One region of the Streptomyces sp. NPDC005393 genome, then DNA from elsewhere that is predicted to be linked to it. Evidence: riboswitches for the same ligand, from Rfam matches in the RefSeq annotation. Region 1 holds a riboswitch; the other holds the start of a gene.
What was found. A riboswitch is a leader RNA that binds a small molecule or an ion and turns the genes downstream of it on or off. The one in region 1 is predicted to bind cyclic di-AMP.
Positions count from the first base shown of each region.

Region 2: linked by a shared signal. The riboswitch ahead of ABZS71_RS05065 (transglycosylase family protein) and the one ahead of ABZS71_RS17570 (transglycosylase family protein) in region 1 are both predicted to bind cyclic di-AMP.

Region 1 covers NZ_JBEXFG010000018.1:91,613-98,786, forward strand. Annotated here, with positions in the region: gene eno (phosphopyruvate hydratase) at 1-1,075, opposite strand, end outside; gene ABZS71_RS17570 (transglycosylase family protein) at 1,318-2,037, opposite strand; cyclic di-AMP (ydaO/yuaA leader) riboswitch at 2,045-2,212, opposite strand; gene ABZS71_RS17575 (transglycosylase family protein) at 2,467-3,423, opposite strand; gene ABZS71_RS17580 (cytochrome P450) at 3,570-4,847, opposite strand; gene ABZS71_RS17585 (ATP-binding protein) at 5,472-6,593, shown strand; gene ABZS71_RS17590 (roadblock/LC7 domain-containing protein) at 6,590-6,991, shown strand; gene ABZS71_RS17595 (DUF742 domain-containing protein) at 6,988-7,174, shown strand, end outside.
Region 2 covers NZ_JBEXFG010000003.1:122,548-129,721, forward strand. Annotated here, with positions in the region: gene ABZS71_RS05045 (DUF72 domain-containing protein) at 1-33, opposite strand, end outside; gene ABZS71_RS05050 (hypothetical protein) at 30-269, opposite strand; partial or broken gene ABZS71_RS05055 (phosphoribosyltransferase family protein) at 422-1,048, shown strand; gene ABZS71_RS05060 (DUF1876 domain-containing protein) at 1,102-1,371, shown strand; gene ABZS71_RS05065 (transglycosylase family protein) at 1,443-2,708, opposite strand; cyclic di-AMP (ydaO/yuaA leader) riboswitch at 2,714-2,890, opposite strand; gene ABZS71_RS05070 (DUF4232 domain-containing protein) at 3,178-3,909, shown strand; gene ABZS71_RS05075 (hypothetical protein) at 4,070-4,243, shown strand; gene ABZS71_RS05080 (HEXXH motif domain-containing protein) at 4,315-6,123, shown strand; gene fxsT (FxSxx-COOH system tetratricopeptide repeat protein) at 6,140-7,174, opposite strand, start outside.

The DNA.
Region 1 (7,174 bases):
ACTTGTAGCCGTTGCGCTGGGCGAGCTCGACGGCGTCGAGGGTCTCGGTGAGCGAGCCGATCTGGTTGACCTTGACCAGCAGCGCGTTCGCCGTGTCGTTCTCGATACCGCGGGCCAGCCGCTCCGGGTTGGTGACGAAGAGGTCGTCGCCGACGAGCTGGACCTTGTCACCGAGCTGCTCGGTGATGGCCTTCCAGCCGTCCCAGTCCTCCTCGTCCAGCGGGTCCTCGATGGAGACCAGCGGGTAGGCCGCGACCAGCTCGGCGTAGTACGCGGTCATCTCGGCGGCGGTGCGGGACTTGCCCTCGAACTCGTACGAGCCGTCCTTGTAGAACTCGGAGGCGGCGACGTCGAGCGCCAGTGCGATGTCCTGGCCCGGCTGGTAGCCGGCCTTCTTGATGGCCTCGAGGATCAGGTCGAGGGCCTCCCGGTTGGAGCCGAGGTTCGGCGCGAAGCCGCCCTCGTCGCCGAGGCCGGTGGACAGGCCCCGCTCCTTCAGCACGGACTTCAGGGTGTGGTAGACCTCGGCGCCCCAGCGCAGGGCCTCGGAGAAGGACTCCGCGCCGACCGGAGCGATCATGAACTCCTGGATGTCCACATTGGAGTCGGCGTGCGAGCCGCCGTTGAGGATGTTCATCATCGGGACCGGCAGCAGGTGGGCGTTCGGGCCGCCGAGGTAACGGAAGAGCGGGAGGTCGGACGCCTCGGAGGCGGCGTGCGCGACGGCGAGGGAGACGCCGAGGATGGCGTTGGCTCCGAGCGAGGACTTGTCCGGGGTGGCGTCCAGGTCGAACATCGCCTGGTCGATCAGGCGCTGCTCGGTGGCGTCATAGCCGACCAACTCGGGGCCGATCTGCTCGATGACGGCGAGGACAGCCTTCTCCACGCCCTTGCCGTTGTAGCGGTTCTTGTCGCCGTCACGGAGTTCGAGGGCCTCGAAGGCGCCGGTGGAGGCACCGGACGGAACGGCGGCACGGCCGGTGCTGCCGTCGTCGAGGCCAACCTCGACCTCGACCGTGGGGTTGCCTCGCGAGTCGAGGATCTCGCGAGCTACGACGACGTCGATGGACGGCACGAGGTTCTCCTTCGTATGTGTCTGCGCTAGCAGCACGAGCCTAACGGGCCGGGAGGGCTGCACCCCCCCCGTCAGCCCGCCCCGCGAGACAGGACGTGGCACAAATACCCAGATTTGAGCTTGAATATCCATATTTCTGCGGGAACTGATAAGCCCCGGCGGGGCACACCGAGGGGGCGGCGCGCCCGGCCGGGGCTCGATTCCCAGGGGGCCGGCTCGAGCGGAAGCTCAGCCGGGATGGCTCAGCTGAGGTGGAGCTGCTGGCCCGGGTAGATCAGGTCGGCCTGCTCGACGATGTCCTCGTTGAGCCTGAAGAGCTTCTTCCAGCCGCCCTTGACGCGGTGCTCCTGGGCGATCTTGCCAAGGGTGTCGCCGGACTCGACCTCGTACTCGCCGTCGCCCTTCTTGACGGGACCGCGGGCCTGCGAGCGCCCGGCGTGCTCGGGCTCGGCGTGGGTCTCGGCCTTCGGCTGGTCGGGCTGGGCCGCCGGGGCCGACTGCGAGGACTGGGAGGACTGGGAGGACTGGGAGGAGGCGTCGGACTGCGCCTGCGAGCCCGAGGAGGAGCCCGCGGAGGAGGACGAGGGGGTGCCACCGGTGGTCAGGCCCGTGCCGCAGACCGGCCAGGCGCCCTTGCCCTGGCTGGCGAGAACCTTCTCGGCGACCTGGATCTGCTGGTCCTTGCTGGCCTTGTCCGCGGTGGGGGCGAACGCGGTACCGCCGTAGGCGCCCCAGGTGGAGCTCGAGAACTGCAGTCCGCCGTAGTAGCCGTTACCGGTGTTGATCGACCAGTTGCCGCCGGCCTCGCACTGCGCGACCTGGTCCCACTGGGCGGAGGTGGCGGCGGAGGCGGAGGTGGCGCCGATGAGCGGCGCGGCCACGGCCGCGCCGGCCAGACCGGTGAGCGCGGCGATCCGGGTGACCTTCGACGGGCGGCGGTGCTTGCCGTTGCACTTGAGCATCGTTGGTTCGTTTCCTCACCGACGCCTACGAGGTGAGCTGTCGGGTTCGGGCGTGAGTTGCCCGGCCGGATGCGGAGACCGCACCCGGCTTCACCCCTAGCCGACGAGCCCGCTTCCACAGGCCTTTCGGCACCTACCTTGGGTCCCCCGCTCCTGCCTTCGGCGCTGACGCGTCGGTTCCAGCCGACCGCCGGCAGGATTCGGCGTGACGATCGACGGTGCCCGCGGTAGCGAGCGGAAAGACGTTAAACACACCTCCCGAGAAGGTTCAAACACCTTCATCTCGTCGCAGGATGGTGTTTCTGATCTCACTCGGCCCACATCTACGCAGGTAGGACCGGGTGTGGAGGGATCGGACAGGGGGCATACCCTGGACGATGTGACGAGAGGTATATCTCACCGGTTCCAGACCGGGCAATTCCCCCCGAACTACCGCTCCTTGATGGTCAGGTCAAGGCGCTGACCAGGGAGAATGAGATCCGGGTCGGACCCGATGAGGTCCTCGTTGGTTTGATAGAGCCCATGCCATCCGTCGGCCAACTCGCCCCGCTCGGCAATCGCTGACAGATTGTCACCCGGTCGGACGGTGTAGCCGTCACCCGTAGAGCTCTGGGCGCGATCCGCGTCGCCGCGCGAGGCATGCCGCCCGGAGGACCGTGAATCCGCCGTCGAACCGTCGCTCGCGCGCTCCCCCGTACCTTCTTCGCCACGGTGGCGGCCGGTGGGCGCGGGGTCGGCGGACGAGTCCGGCGCATCCGGGGAAGAGGGGTCCGCCGAGGACGTGGAGTCGTCCAGCCCGTCGGGAGCCTGGGAGGTTTGGGGCGCCGCCGGCTTCTCCGTGCTCTCGGACACATCCGGCGTCCGGGGCGTACCGGATGAGCCGGAGTCATCCGACGCCTCGGGTGACGGGGAGTCGTCCAGCCCCGGGTCCTCCTCCGTGTCGCCACGCTGAGCCGAGCCCGGCTGGGCCGGGGTGGCCGTGGAGCCGGGGTCCACATCCGGGGCGCCGCTGCCGTCGGTGAGCCCGGCGTTCAGCGCACAGCTCGGCCAGGCGTCCGGACCGCGGTCACCGAGGATCGACTCGGCGACGGCTATCTGCTGGGAGCGGCTGGCCAGATCGGGGCGCGGGGCGTAGCTCGTACCGCCGTAGCTCTTCCACATGTCCAGCGTCAGCTGGAGCCCGCCGTAGAAGCCGTTGCCGTCGTTGGCGCTCCACATGCCGCCGCTCTCGCATTCGGCGACGCGGTCCCATGTGGCGGTCTGGGCGGCTTGGGCGCCGCCCGCCCCGAACAGCGGTATGGCGATGCTCGCCCCCGCGACCCCCGCCGCGACGACGATGGCCGGAGCCTGACGAGGGCGGCGGTGCCGACCATTCCCGGAACGCATGCGATGGGCCTCTCGTGTGACCTTCGATTGTCGGTTGAACATAGCGAGGTCACGCGATCATCACAACCCGATGTATCCCAGGTCACGCCCAGGTCACGCAGTTGAGCGTTCGTCACTTATGTCGCCTCACAAGGGGCTTGACCGATTCACCCGTCCGGGGAATTCCAGGTCACCGGAAGGGTGCGCAGCCCGCGCATGATGAGTCCACCGCGCCAGCGCAGATCCCGCGAATCCACCGCAAGCCGCAGATCGGGCAGCCGCCTCAGCAGGGTGCCGATCGCGGTCTGCGCCTCCAGTCGGGCGAGCGGTGCGCCCAGACAGTAATGAATGCCGTGGCCGTACCCGAGATGCTGATTGTCCGTACGGGTGAGATCGAGGACCTCGGGCGCGTCGAACCGCTCGGGGTCGCGGTCGGCGGCGGCGAGCACCACCAGTACCGGCTCCCCCTCCGCGATGCGCTGTCCGCCGATCGTGACCGGCTCGATGGCGAACCGCCAGGTGGCGATCTCCACCGGCCCGTCATACCGCAGCAGCTCCTCGACCCCGGCCGCGAGCACCTCCTCGTCCCCTTCCTCCAGGGCCCGCTGGAGCAGGGCACGCTGCTCCGGATGGCGCAACAGCGCGTACACCCCGTTGCCGATCAGATTGACGGTGGTCTCGAAGCCGGCGAACAAGAGGATGAAGGCCATGGCCGCCGCCTCGTTCTCGGTGAGGTGCTCACCGTGGTCGCTGGCGCGAATCAGCCCGGAGATCAGATCCTCCTCGTCCCCTTCTTCTCCTGGTGCCGCGAAGGCCAGCCGCTTCCGGTGGATCAGCTCGGCGAGATACGCGCGGATCCGCTTCACCGCGCGGGCCACCCCGCCGCGCGGCCCTCCGCCGTGCCGGATCATCGTTCCGGCCCAGTCCCGGAAGTCGTCCTGATCCTCGCGCGGCACCCCCAGCAGATCGCAGATCGCATAGATAGGGAGAGGGAAGGCGAACTCATGGATGAGATCCGCCTCTCCCCTCTCCACGAAGGCATCGATGAGCTGGTCGGTCAGCTCCCGCACGCGCGGGGCGAACGCGGCGACGCGGCGCGGGGTGAACGCCTTGGACACCAGCCGCCGCAGCCGGGTGTGATCCGGAGGGTCGATGTTCAGCAGATGTGTCATCAGATCCGCGCGCTGCTCGCCGGGAATGCCCACCTTGCCCCGGGCGTGAGCCGACTCGCTGTGCCGCAGGGGATTCTTCGACAGCCGGGGATCGGCCAGCGCCTGCCGCGCGTCGGCGTAACGGGTCACCAGCCATGCCTCGACACCGCTGGGAAGCGTGGTCCGGTGCACCGGTGCGTGCTCGCGCAGCCAGGCGTACGCGGGATAGGGATCGGTGGCGAACTCCCAGCTGAAGAGGGTGGGAGCGGGGAGGTCACGGGGCTGTTCTGGCACCCCCCGACGATACCGGCCGCCCTCCAAGGACCCCCCGATACAGCCCTTACCGGGAGTAACGGATAAAGCCGCGACAAAAGAGATAAACGTTGAATGGAATTCAACAAGTATCTCCACGCATCCTCCACAAGGCGCACATGGCGCGGGGCGATTGCCCGATATCTGATGGGTGCGGATGACGGTCCGCGGATGCGCCGCCACTCCTTCGCACCATCCCGGAACACGCTCTGACGTGGGCCAACGCAAGGGGAAGGGGGTGCGGCTGATACGACGTCAGATGGCTTGAATGAGACTGGGGCACATGCACGGCGACCCCTGATGCTGGTGATACGATCACCGCGCTTGCCAGGCGAGCCAAGGGCGCGTAAGACACATGGCGATCCCGGCAGAACAGCCGAGAGGGTCACCACTCTGAGGAGCATTATGCCGCCAGTCGGGCATACGGAGCCGTTCCGGCGCACCGACTCCCGTGCGCTGCCGTCGGCAAGACGAGTGCGATGTCCCCGGACCCTGCGGACGCCGTACGGGCGCTGACTCACCGCCTCCTCTCAGCACACCAGGATTCATAACGCACAATACCTCCTTATCAAGTCCCTGGCGGTCTAGTCGTTTAAAGAGAGTCTTATGACGCAATACATACAGGATCCAGCACTCTGGGCCCTGATCGCTGGCACGCCTCTCGCCGCAACCGCCATCATCCGCGGGCGAAAGGCGCGGGCGAATCTGCGCGATGAGAAGGCGGAGCTGGAGAAACGCTCGGCGGAGCTCGAGAACAATTACGCCGAGGCGGTACAGGAGGCTCACGTCCGCGCGGAGGAGGCCACCAAGAGCGCTCTGAAGTCCGCCATGCGAACGCTTCAGGGCCTCGCCAACGAGCAGCAGCTGGCCATCTCCAAAACCCAGGACAGATACGGCGAGCACCAGATTCTCCAGGACCTTCTGGAGATCGACCACATGAACTCGCAGTTCGGGCGGCGTGCGCAGTCCATCGCCGTTCTCTGCGATGGCTGGCTGGGCCGCCAGCGGGCCGTCGCCTCGGTGTACGACGTGGTGCGCAGCGCCAAGGGCCGCATCCGTCACTACACGCGTGTGGACATCCGCTCCCAGAGCAATTTCGCACTGGTCAGCAAGGCCGTGGAACCGGTCGCGCTGGCGCTGGCCGAGCTCCTGGACAACGCGACCAGTTACTCCGCCCCCGATTCTCCGATCGATATCACCATCCGCACCGTGCCCAAGGGCGTCTGCGTCATCATCGACGACGCCGGTGTGGGTATGAATGAGGAGGAGAAGAACCGGGCCGACAAACTGCTCTCGGCCACGCGGGCGACGGGTGTCACGGGACTCGGCAATCCGCCGCAGTTCGGCTTCGCGGTGATCGGCGTGCTCGCCGCGCGATACGGCTTCAGTGTCTCGGTCGATTCGGCCTCTCCTTACGGTGGTGTGCGCGCGGTCGTGCTTCTTCCCGAGGACCTCCTGACCAACATGCCCGAGCCGGAAGAAGCGCCGACGCCGCGTGAGGCTGCGGCAGTGGACCAGCCGGAGGCGAGCGAGCAGAGCGGCTCCACCCCCGGCGGCCTGCCCAAACGCCGCCGAAAGGGCTCGATCTCCATCGTCCCGAGAGCAGATTCCACCAGTGCCCCGGCCCGGACGAGCGAGGAAACCGCTTCGATCATGGGCGCCTTCCAGCGCGGCACTCAGTCCGGACGCTCCGCAAACCCGAGCAGCGAAGGGCATGATCCTCAGTGAACAACGACCTGTCATGGATGCTTGACAGCGCCCTGGAAGTACCAGGGGCCCGTCATGCGATCCTGGTCTCCGCCGACGGTCTGCTGATGGCCCGTTCTCACGAGGTCAAGAAGGACGAGGCCGATACCGTCGCCGCCGCGATGAGCGGCATCCAGTCCCTGAGCCGCACCATGGCCGGCTTCTGCGGCGGCCCCCATATGAACTGGCGTCAGACCCTGGTCGAGTTCGACGGCGGATGGGTCTTCCTCATCTCCGCGGGGGAGGGCGCGTATCTCGCGGTCTCCTCCGCTCCCGATGTCGACATGGCCGACATCACCTTCCGGATGCAGCAGCTCGTCGGGCAGCTCGGCAAGGTACTGACCACTCCACCTCGCGAAAACACGAGCGTTCAGGCATGACAGCGCCGGGTGAGCAGGAGCCAGAGTCCGCCCAATTAGTGCGACCGTATGTCATCACGAACGGTCGCGGGCTCCCGGACAACGACCAGTTCAACCTGATCACATTGGTCACCGCGTCCGACCAGGTGCGCCCCGGTCATCTCGACCCGGAGAAGCGCGGCCTCTTGGACCTGTGTGCGGGAG
Region 2 (7,174 bases), on a different contig from region 1:
CTGCCACCCCGACGTGCCGACCAGGACGGTCATGCTTCGCCCGGATGCCAGGGCGGCCACTGCCCCGGCCGGTCGGCCCAGTGGACCTGTGCCGGGTCGTCCAGGTCGATACCGGGGAAGGCCTGCCGGACGCGCGGTTCGAACTCCTCCCGCTCGAGCGGCTCACAGCCGAGGCCCCGCAGCCGCACCCGTCGGTACCGGCTGTCGGATTCGAATGATTCGACGAAGACGGGGTATCCGGATGCGCCCGGGCTGGTGGCGTGCTCCATACCTCCAGGGTGCCGCAGCCGTCCGCATCCGCGCGTCGGGAGCGCCGGCCGGGGCCCGCCTGATTGCGGACGGGGACATTCTCGGATTGATTCGGATGGGTCCGTAGGGGACCCGATGGATTCGGCAGAGAGCCTTGTGCCGGGGGTGAGCGATGATCTTCACCGACCGTGTGGACGCCGGGCGGCGCCTCGCCGGGCGGCTGCGGCCCCTGGGCGAGGAGAAACCCGTGGTGCTCGGGCTGCCACGGGGCGGGGTGCCGGTGGCCTTTGAGGTGGCCCGGGCGCTGGAGGCGCCGCTGGATGTGATCATCGTCCGTAAGCTCGGTGTCCCCTTCCACCGGGAGCTGGGCTTCGGCGCCATCGGGGAGGGCGGTGTCCGTGTCGTCCACGAGGCGATCATCCGGATGAGCCGGGCCGACGCGGAGGACCTCGCGGAGGTGGAACGGACCGAGCAGGTGGAGCTGGACCGCCAGGCGCGGCGGTTCCGCCGGGGCCGGTCGCGGATCGCGGTCGAGGGCCGCACGGTGATCGTCGTGGACGACGGGATCGCGACCGGCGCTACGGCACGCGCCGCCTGCCGGGTCGCGCGGGCCCAGGGGGCGGCCCGGGTGGTTCTGGCCGTCCCGGTGGCGCCGCCGGACGCGGCCGCGTCGCTGCGCGAGGACGCGGACGAGGTGGTGTGCCTGTCCAGGCCCACGGACTTCTCGGCGGTGGGGGAGTGGTACGAGGACTTCTCCCAGACGGGAGACGCCGAGGTGGTGGAGTTGCTGTCCCGGTCGACTGGAGAGACGGGAGAGGCGCATCCTGGAAGGTAACGCAGGAGGTGATCGCGATGGAGACGATCGTGGGATGCGACATACAGATGGAATTCCGTGAGATCGGTCCGCTGACCGAGGCGGTCGTTCGGCTCAGGATGCATGACGGCACGGAAATGCTGGCCCAGGGCCGCGCGAACCGGAATCCGGACGACCCGGCACAGCCGAGAGTCGGTGAGGAGATCGCGGCAGCGAGGGCGCTGACCAATCTGGCCCACCGGCTGATCGGCAAGGCGGGTGGCGACATCGAGGAAGTCACCCACGCCAAGGCACATCTGGCGATGTAGGAAGAGGGAGCGTCTGCCGCGGTGGCCCCACCGCGGCAAACGCTGCTGCGCGGACGCCGGTCAGCCGCCGCTCAGATGTGGACGCCCTTCGACCGGAGGTAGGCGAGCGGATTGACATCCGAGCCGTAGTCGGGGTCGGTGCGCACCTCGAAGTGCACATGCGGACCGGTGCTGTTGCCGGTCGAACCGGACCGGCCTATCTGCCGGCCGCCGGCGACCGTCTGGCCCACCTGGACGGACAGCGACGACATATGGGCGTACTGGGTGTACATGCCGTCGGAGTGCCGGAGCACCACCTGATAGCCGTATGCCCCGCCCCAGCCCGCCGCGACCACCTCCGCCGGGCCCACGGCCCGCACCTGGGTGCCGACGGGGACGGGGAAGTCGGTGCCGGTGTGATGACCGCTCGACCAGCTGCTGCCGGATACGCCGTACGGGGTGCCCACCAGGGTGCTGCCGACCGGGGTGGTGAAGGACGAGGACGAGGACGAGCGGGTGGCGGTGTCCGTCTGCCGCTTCGGCGGCGTGCTCGTGTGCGCCTGCTCCCGGTCACCGCGCTGCTGGGGGCGCTGGGTGAGGGTGGTGCGGGGCGCGTCGGCGTGGGTGTCGAGGGCGAGCCGCTGACCGGGCAGGATCAGATTCGGATCGCTGCCGATGACCCGGCGGTTGGTCTCGTAGAGCCCCTCCCAGCCGCCCGCGACGTTCTGCGCGTCGGCGATCCTGGAGAGCGTGTCACCGCGGGCGACGGTGTATGAGGGGGACTGCGGAAGAGCCTTCGCCGTGGCCTTGGGGGTGGCCTTCGGCGCCGCCTCGGTGGTGGCTCTCGGGGCGGCCTTGGGGGCCGCCTCGGTGGCGGCCTTCGGGGTCTGTGTGCCGGATCCCTGGCCGCCGGATCCCTGGCCGCCGGATCCCGGGGTGCCGGATCCCGGGGTGCCCGGGGAGGTGTCCGGGGCGGGGCCGCCGCGCGTCAGGCCGGCCTTCACCGAGCAGATGGGCCAGGCGGTTGGCCCCTGGCTCGCGAGCACCTTCTCCGCGACCGCGATCTGCTGAGCCTTGGAGGCCAGGTCGGCCCGTGCGGCGTGAGCGGTGCCGCCGTACGCCTGCCAGGTGCTCTGGGTGAACTGGAGCCCACCGTAGAAGCCGTTCCCGGTGTTGATGCTCCAGTTGTTGGCGGACTCGCACTCCGCGACGTTGTCCCAGGTGCCGACGGAGGCCGCGTTCGCCTGGCCGACGCCGATGAGCGGCAGGGCGACCCCGGCGCCGCCCGCGGTGACCGCGAGCGAGGCGCGGGAGACGCGACGAGGCCGGGGCCGGCGGTGACGTCCGCGTGCAGCCATTGAGCTCTTCCTCTCCTACGCCTGCGAGGTGAGCTGTCGGGTTCGGGCTGGAGTTGCCCGGCCACCCGCACACGGTGCTTTCCACCGCGGCGTGCGTCTTCACCCCAAGCCGTGCCGCGCGGATCGCGGTACGGCGCCTACCTGGTTCCCCCGCTCCCGCCGTGACAGGTCGTCGTCACACCCCCTCGGCCGACGGCGGGACTCGGCGCTCCGGCGAAGGAGACCCGTGCAGCGAAAGCGACGGGTGCCGAACAGTAATCACATCGATTTGGTCACGACAAGACATCGAGACTGTTTGCGGTGAACAATCCGGAATGGGAAGTGGCTCAATAATGTGATCAATGTACCGGGAGACATAAGGCCGTCGACGCGGGGAAGGGAGACCCGAAGGGGGAATGGACGGGAGGCATCGGGGCACTCGCCCTCGCGGCCGGTGACCCGGCAGATGGCTGACCTCGGGAGGTCGCTCATGGTGCAACGGAACGGCACGACGACTCCACGGTCCCGGCCGCCTCGGCCACTGGCCTTATGCGCGCTGCTCGTCGGCGCGCTGGCCACGGCCACGGCCTGCGGCAGCGACACCGGGGACGGGGCGTCCTCGCCTCCCGCCTCATCCGTCGCGGCCGCCTCGTCCGCCGCGACCACCTCCTCCGACACGGCCACATCGTCCGTAAGCACCACTCCGCGGAGCGAACGGCCCGTGTCGCACAGCGCGAAGCCCCCCACGGCCTCGGCGCACACCTCCCCCTCGCATGCCTCCTCGTCGGCGCCCGCCGCCGCCTCCGGCGCGCGCCGGATCTGCTCCAAGGAGCAGTTGACGCTGACGGTCGGGCGGATGGATGTGGGCGCCGGGAATGTGTATCTGCCCCTGGTCCTCACCAACAAGGGCACCTCGACCTGCACCCTCACCGGGTTCCCCGGCGTCTCGCTGCTCGACTCCGCCGGCTCCGCGATCGGCGACCCCGCCACCCGGCGCGGCCCCACGCACTCGACGGTCTCCCTGCCGCCGGGCGGCAGCGCCTCCACGAGCCTGCATACGCTCAACGAGGGCATGACCGACACCCCGTGCCGGCGCACCCCCGCCGAGATCCGCGCCTATCCGCCGGATTCCTTCGGGGCGATGAAGGCGCCGGCGCGGTCCTTCCGGGTGTGCGGAGGCGTCTTCGAGGTCGAGGCGGTCCAATCCGGAACGGGCACCTGACACCGGCATCCAAGGCGCCCTCTCCCTCGCGCTGAAGTGTCCGAAAATCTTGACAAGGCAGGCGCTGACTGGCCGTGTTCACCCTTTCGCAATCAATAGGGGTAGGTCACCATGGGGATGCCTCACATGAGCCGGTGTGTAGCGTCCGGAGGGGGACGGTGTGATGGAGCGAGTCGCGGCCGAGGTCGAGACGGAACTGCTGGACCTTTCGGGAGCGACGCTTGAGGAACTGGACGGCAATCAGGAGTTCGCCCTCGCGATCCAGCGCTTACTCAACCTCGTACAGTCCCCGCCGACGCGCGCGACCTCGGCCGATACCAAATCGGGCTGTTGAGGGATTCCCGGCATGGCGGCGGTGCGGCATTCACGTCCCGTCCGCAGCCGCCAAGCACCCCCCTCTCCCCGGTGGTCCCCCATCACCGGCTGTCCGCGGCCTGCTTCGACCAACTGGCGCACGGCACCGGGGACGCGGCGGCGGTCGCCGAGCTCAGGGCGGGCCAGCGCAGCCGACTCATGCTGCTGTTACGCGCGTTGACCGAGATCGCCTCGGCCCATCCGCGGATTCCCGGGCCGCTGCCCGCGCCGCGTGAGGCGTGGAATCTGCTGATACGGGCCGAGCGGCACAGCCCCTCGAGCGTGGAGCGCCTGCTGCTGCACCCCCAGGTCGGCGCATGGCTCAGCCGCTGTCTGCGCAGGCTGCGGGGGATCGCGGAAGAGGCCGAAGAGGTCCCGCTGTGGCTGGAGACGGGCCATCTGCACACCGTGGCCGCCTCGGCGGCCCTGCTCGCGGAGATCGACTTCCGTATCCGGGTCGCGGTGCGCGACGGCGGGATCATGCTCCCCGCGCTGGGCTTCCTCGACCTGGCGGGATGCGATTCCCGTATCGCGGAAATCTCCACGGACGGCGAAGAGGACCGCGCCGTGCTGGCCGGCTCGCACACGGTGCCGCTGCCCTCCGACCTCACCCAGGACGCCCAGGGCTGGTATGCGCTGAGACGCCTGCACGGGCCGCACCCGGAGCACCCCTGCGCGCCCTACCTGGACGACATCGACCCGTACCGGGACTTCCTGCGCCCCTCCCCTCCGGAGCGGCTGAGCGAACCGGAGGCGCAACAGTGGCAGGAGTACTTCCGGAGTGCCTGGCGGCTCGTCGCGGAGCAGACGACCGTGGATCCCGCCGGTGTCGCCGACTGCCTGATCTCCGTCGTCCCGGTCCGCTACCCCGCTCGGGCGGAACCTTTCAGCGCATCGTCGCCCGAGGCCTATGGCTGTGTTCTGCTGAACTCCCCGGCCGACTCCGCCACTCTCGCGGCTTCGCTGGTCCATGAAGCCCAGCACATCAAACTCAGCGCGCTGCTGGACTTGGTCCCTTTGCTCCGCGGAGGCATGGAGGAGGTCCACTACGCGCCGTGGCGGGCGGATCCACGCCCGCTGCGCGGGCTGCTGCACGGGGTGTACGCCTTTTTGGGCGTCGCGGCTTTCTGGCAGGCCCGCCGGCACGCCGTACCGTCCGAACCCATCGGCCGTGCCGCGGACTTCGAGTTCGCCCTGCGGCGTGCACAGATCTCCCGCGGGTTGCGGACGCTGCGCGCCCACGCGGAGCTGACCCCGATGGGGGACCGATTTCTGCGGGGGCTGGAGAACAGCCTGGCCGACTGGCTCGCCGAACCCGTGCCGGAGGGTCCGCTGCGCACCGCCGACGGCGTCAACCTCGATCACCGGCTGCTCTACCGTATGCACCACCTGCGCCCGGACCGCGACCGGATCGGCCAGTGGGCCCACGCCTGGCGACTGGGCCAACCACCCCCGGGCGCCCTGCCCACGACGGTGCTGCGCGCGGCCCGCACGGCGGTGGCCACCCGCCCGGCCCTGATCCGGCTGCGGCTTCGGGACCCGGCCGGCTTCGCCCGGCTGCGCGAGGAGCCGAAAGCGCATCCCCTCGGCGGCGCCGGGACCCCGATCCAGGCGGACGTGGACTGGGCCGCCGGGCACACCGAGGACGCGCTGCGCGGCTACCGCGACCAGCTGGCGGCGCACCCCGACGACCTCCCCGCATGGGCGGGGCTCGCCCTGACGCTGCCCGTGGGCCCGGCCAGGGAGGCGCTGCTCGGCTGTCCGGAAGTCGTCCTCAGCGTCCACCGGGCGCTGCGCGCCGAGGACGGCGGTGGCCCCGACCCGGTGGCTCTCGCCCACTGGATCGGGAGCCGTCCCTGAGCGCCGGGGCGCTCCGTCAGTGGGTGTACGCCTCCAGGTCGCAGTCCGCGCGGATGCCCCGAGCGGCCGCGATGGTGGCGGGGTGCCGGGCGGTCAGCACCTGGCGGAAGCGCCGCAGAGCGTCGCTGTGCAGCTCCTCGGCCGGCCGGGTCTCGCCCAGGGCGCGCAGGTCCGACGACAGATTGACGGCGCACGCGAGCGTCGTGGGATGGTCCTCGCCCAGCTTCTCCCGGCACGCGGCCAGGCTTTTGGTGTCCAGCCGGCTCGCCTCTTCGTAGTCCGCCAGCGTGTACAGATCGCTGGCCAGGTTGATGGCACAGGAAAGGGTCGAGGGGTGGTCCTCGCCGAGCGTGTCGACGAACACCGGCAGCGTCTCCTTGTTGAGCGCCAGCGCCGTCTCGGTCTCCCCCAGCAGCCGGAGTGTGACGGCCAGATTGGTCGCCGCACCCGAGGTGTAGGGGTGCCGGGCGCCGAGGATGGTCCGCAGGTCGTCCAGGGACTTCTGGCCGAGCTCCCGGGCAGCGGCCAGATCCGCGTTCTGACGCAGGTCCATGGAGAGGTTCATCTCCGCCGTCGTGATGTCGAGGTTGGGCTCGAGATAGCGCAGCCGGTACCGGTCAAGGACCTGCCGGGTGAGGTCGATCGCCCCCTCGTGGTCGCCCGCCTTGCGACGGGCGACGGCCAGGGCGCGGATGGCCGTCACGAACACGGGCGCGTTCTGCGGCACGTTGCGGCGGGCGCGCGTGACGGTGTCCTCCTGCATGGCGCACGCGCTGATGTAGTGGCCGTTGCCGCGGATGTCGCTGGACAGATGAGTGGACAGCGCGATCGTGGTCAGTGAGTCCTCGCCGAGGACGATGGCGGAGGTGTCGCGGGCGGCCTGGTGGATCTCCTGGGCGCGGGCGAACTCCCCGACCGCGCGCAGCGCCAGTCCGTAGTCGATGGCGGCGCCCAGGGTGTACGGGTCCTCGTCGCCGAAGACGCGGACGGCTCTGGTCCACCGGTCCCGCTCCAGCTCGACGGAGCCCGCGTAGTCCCCCCGGAGCCGGGC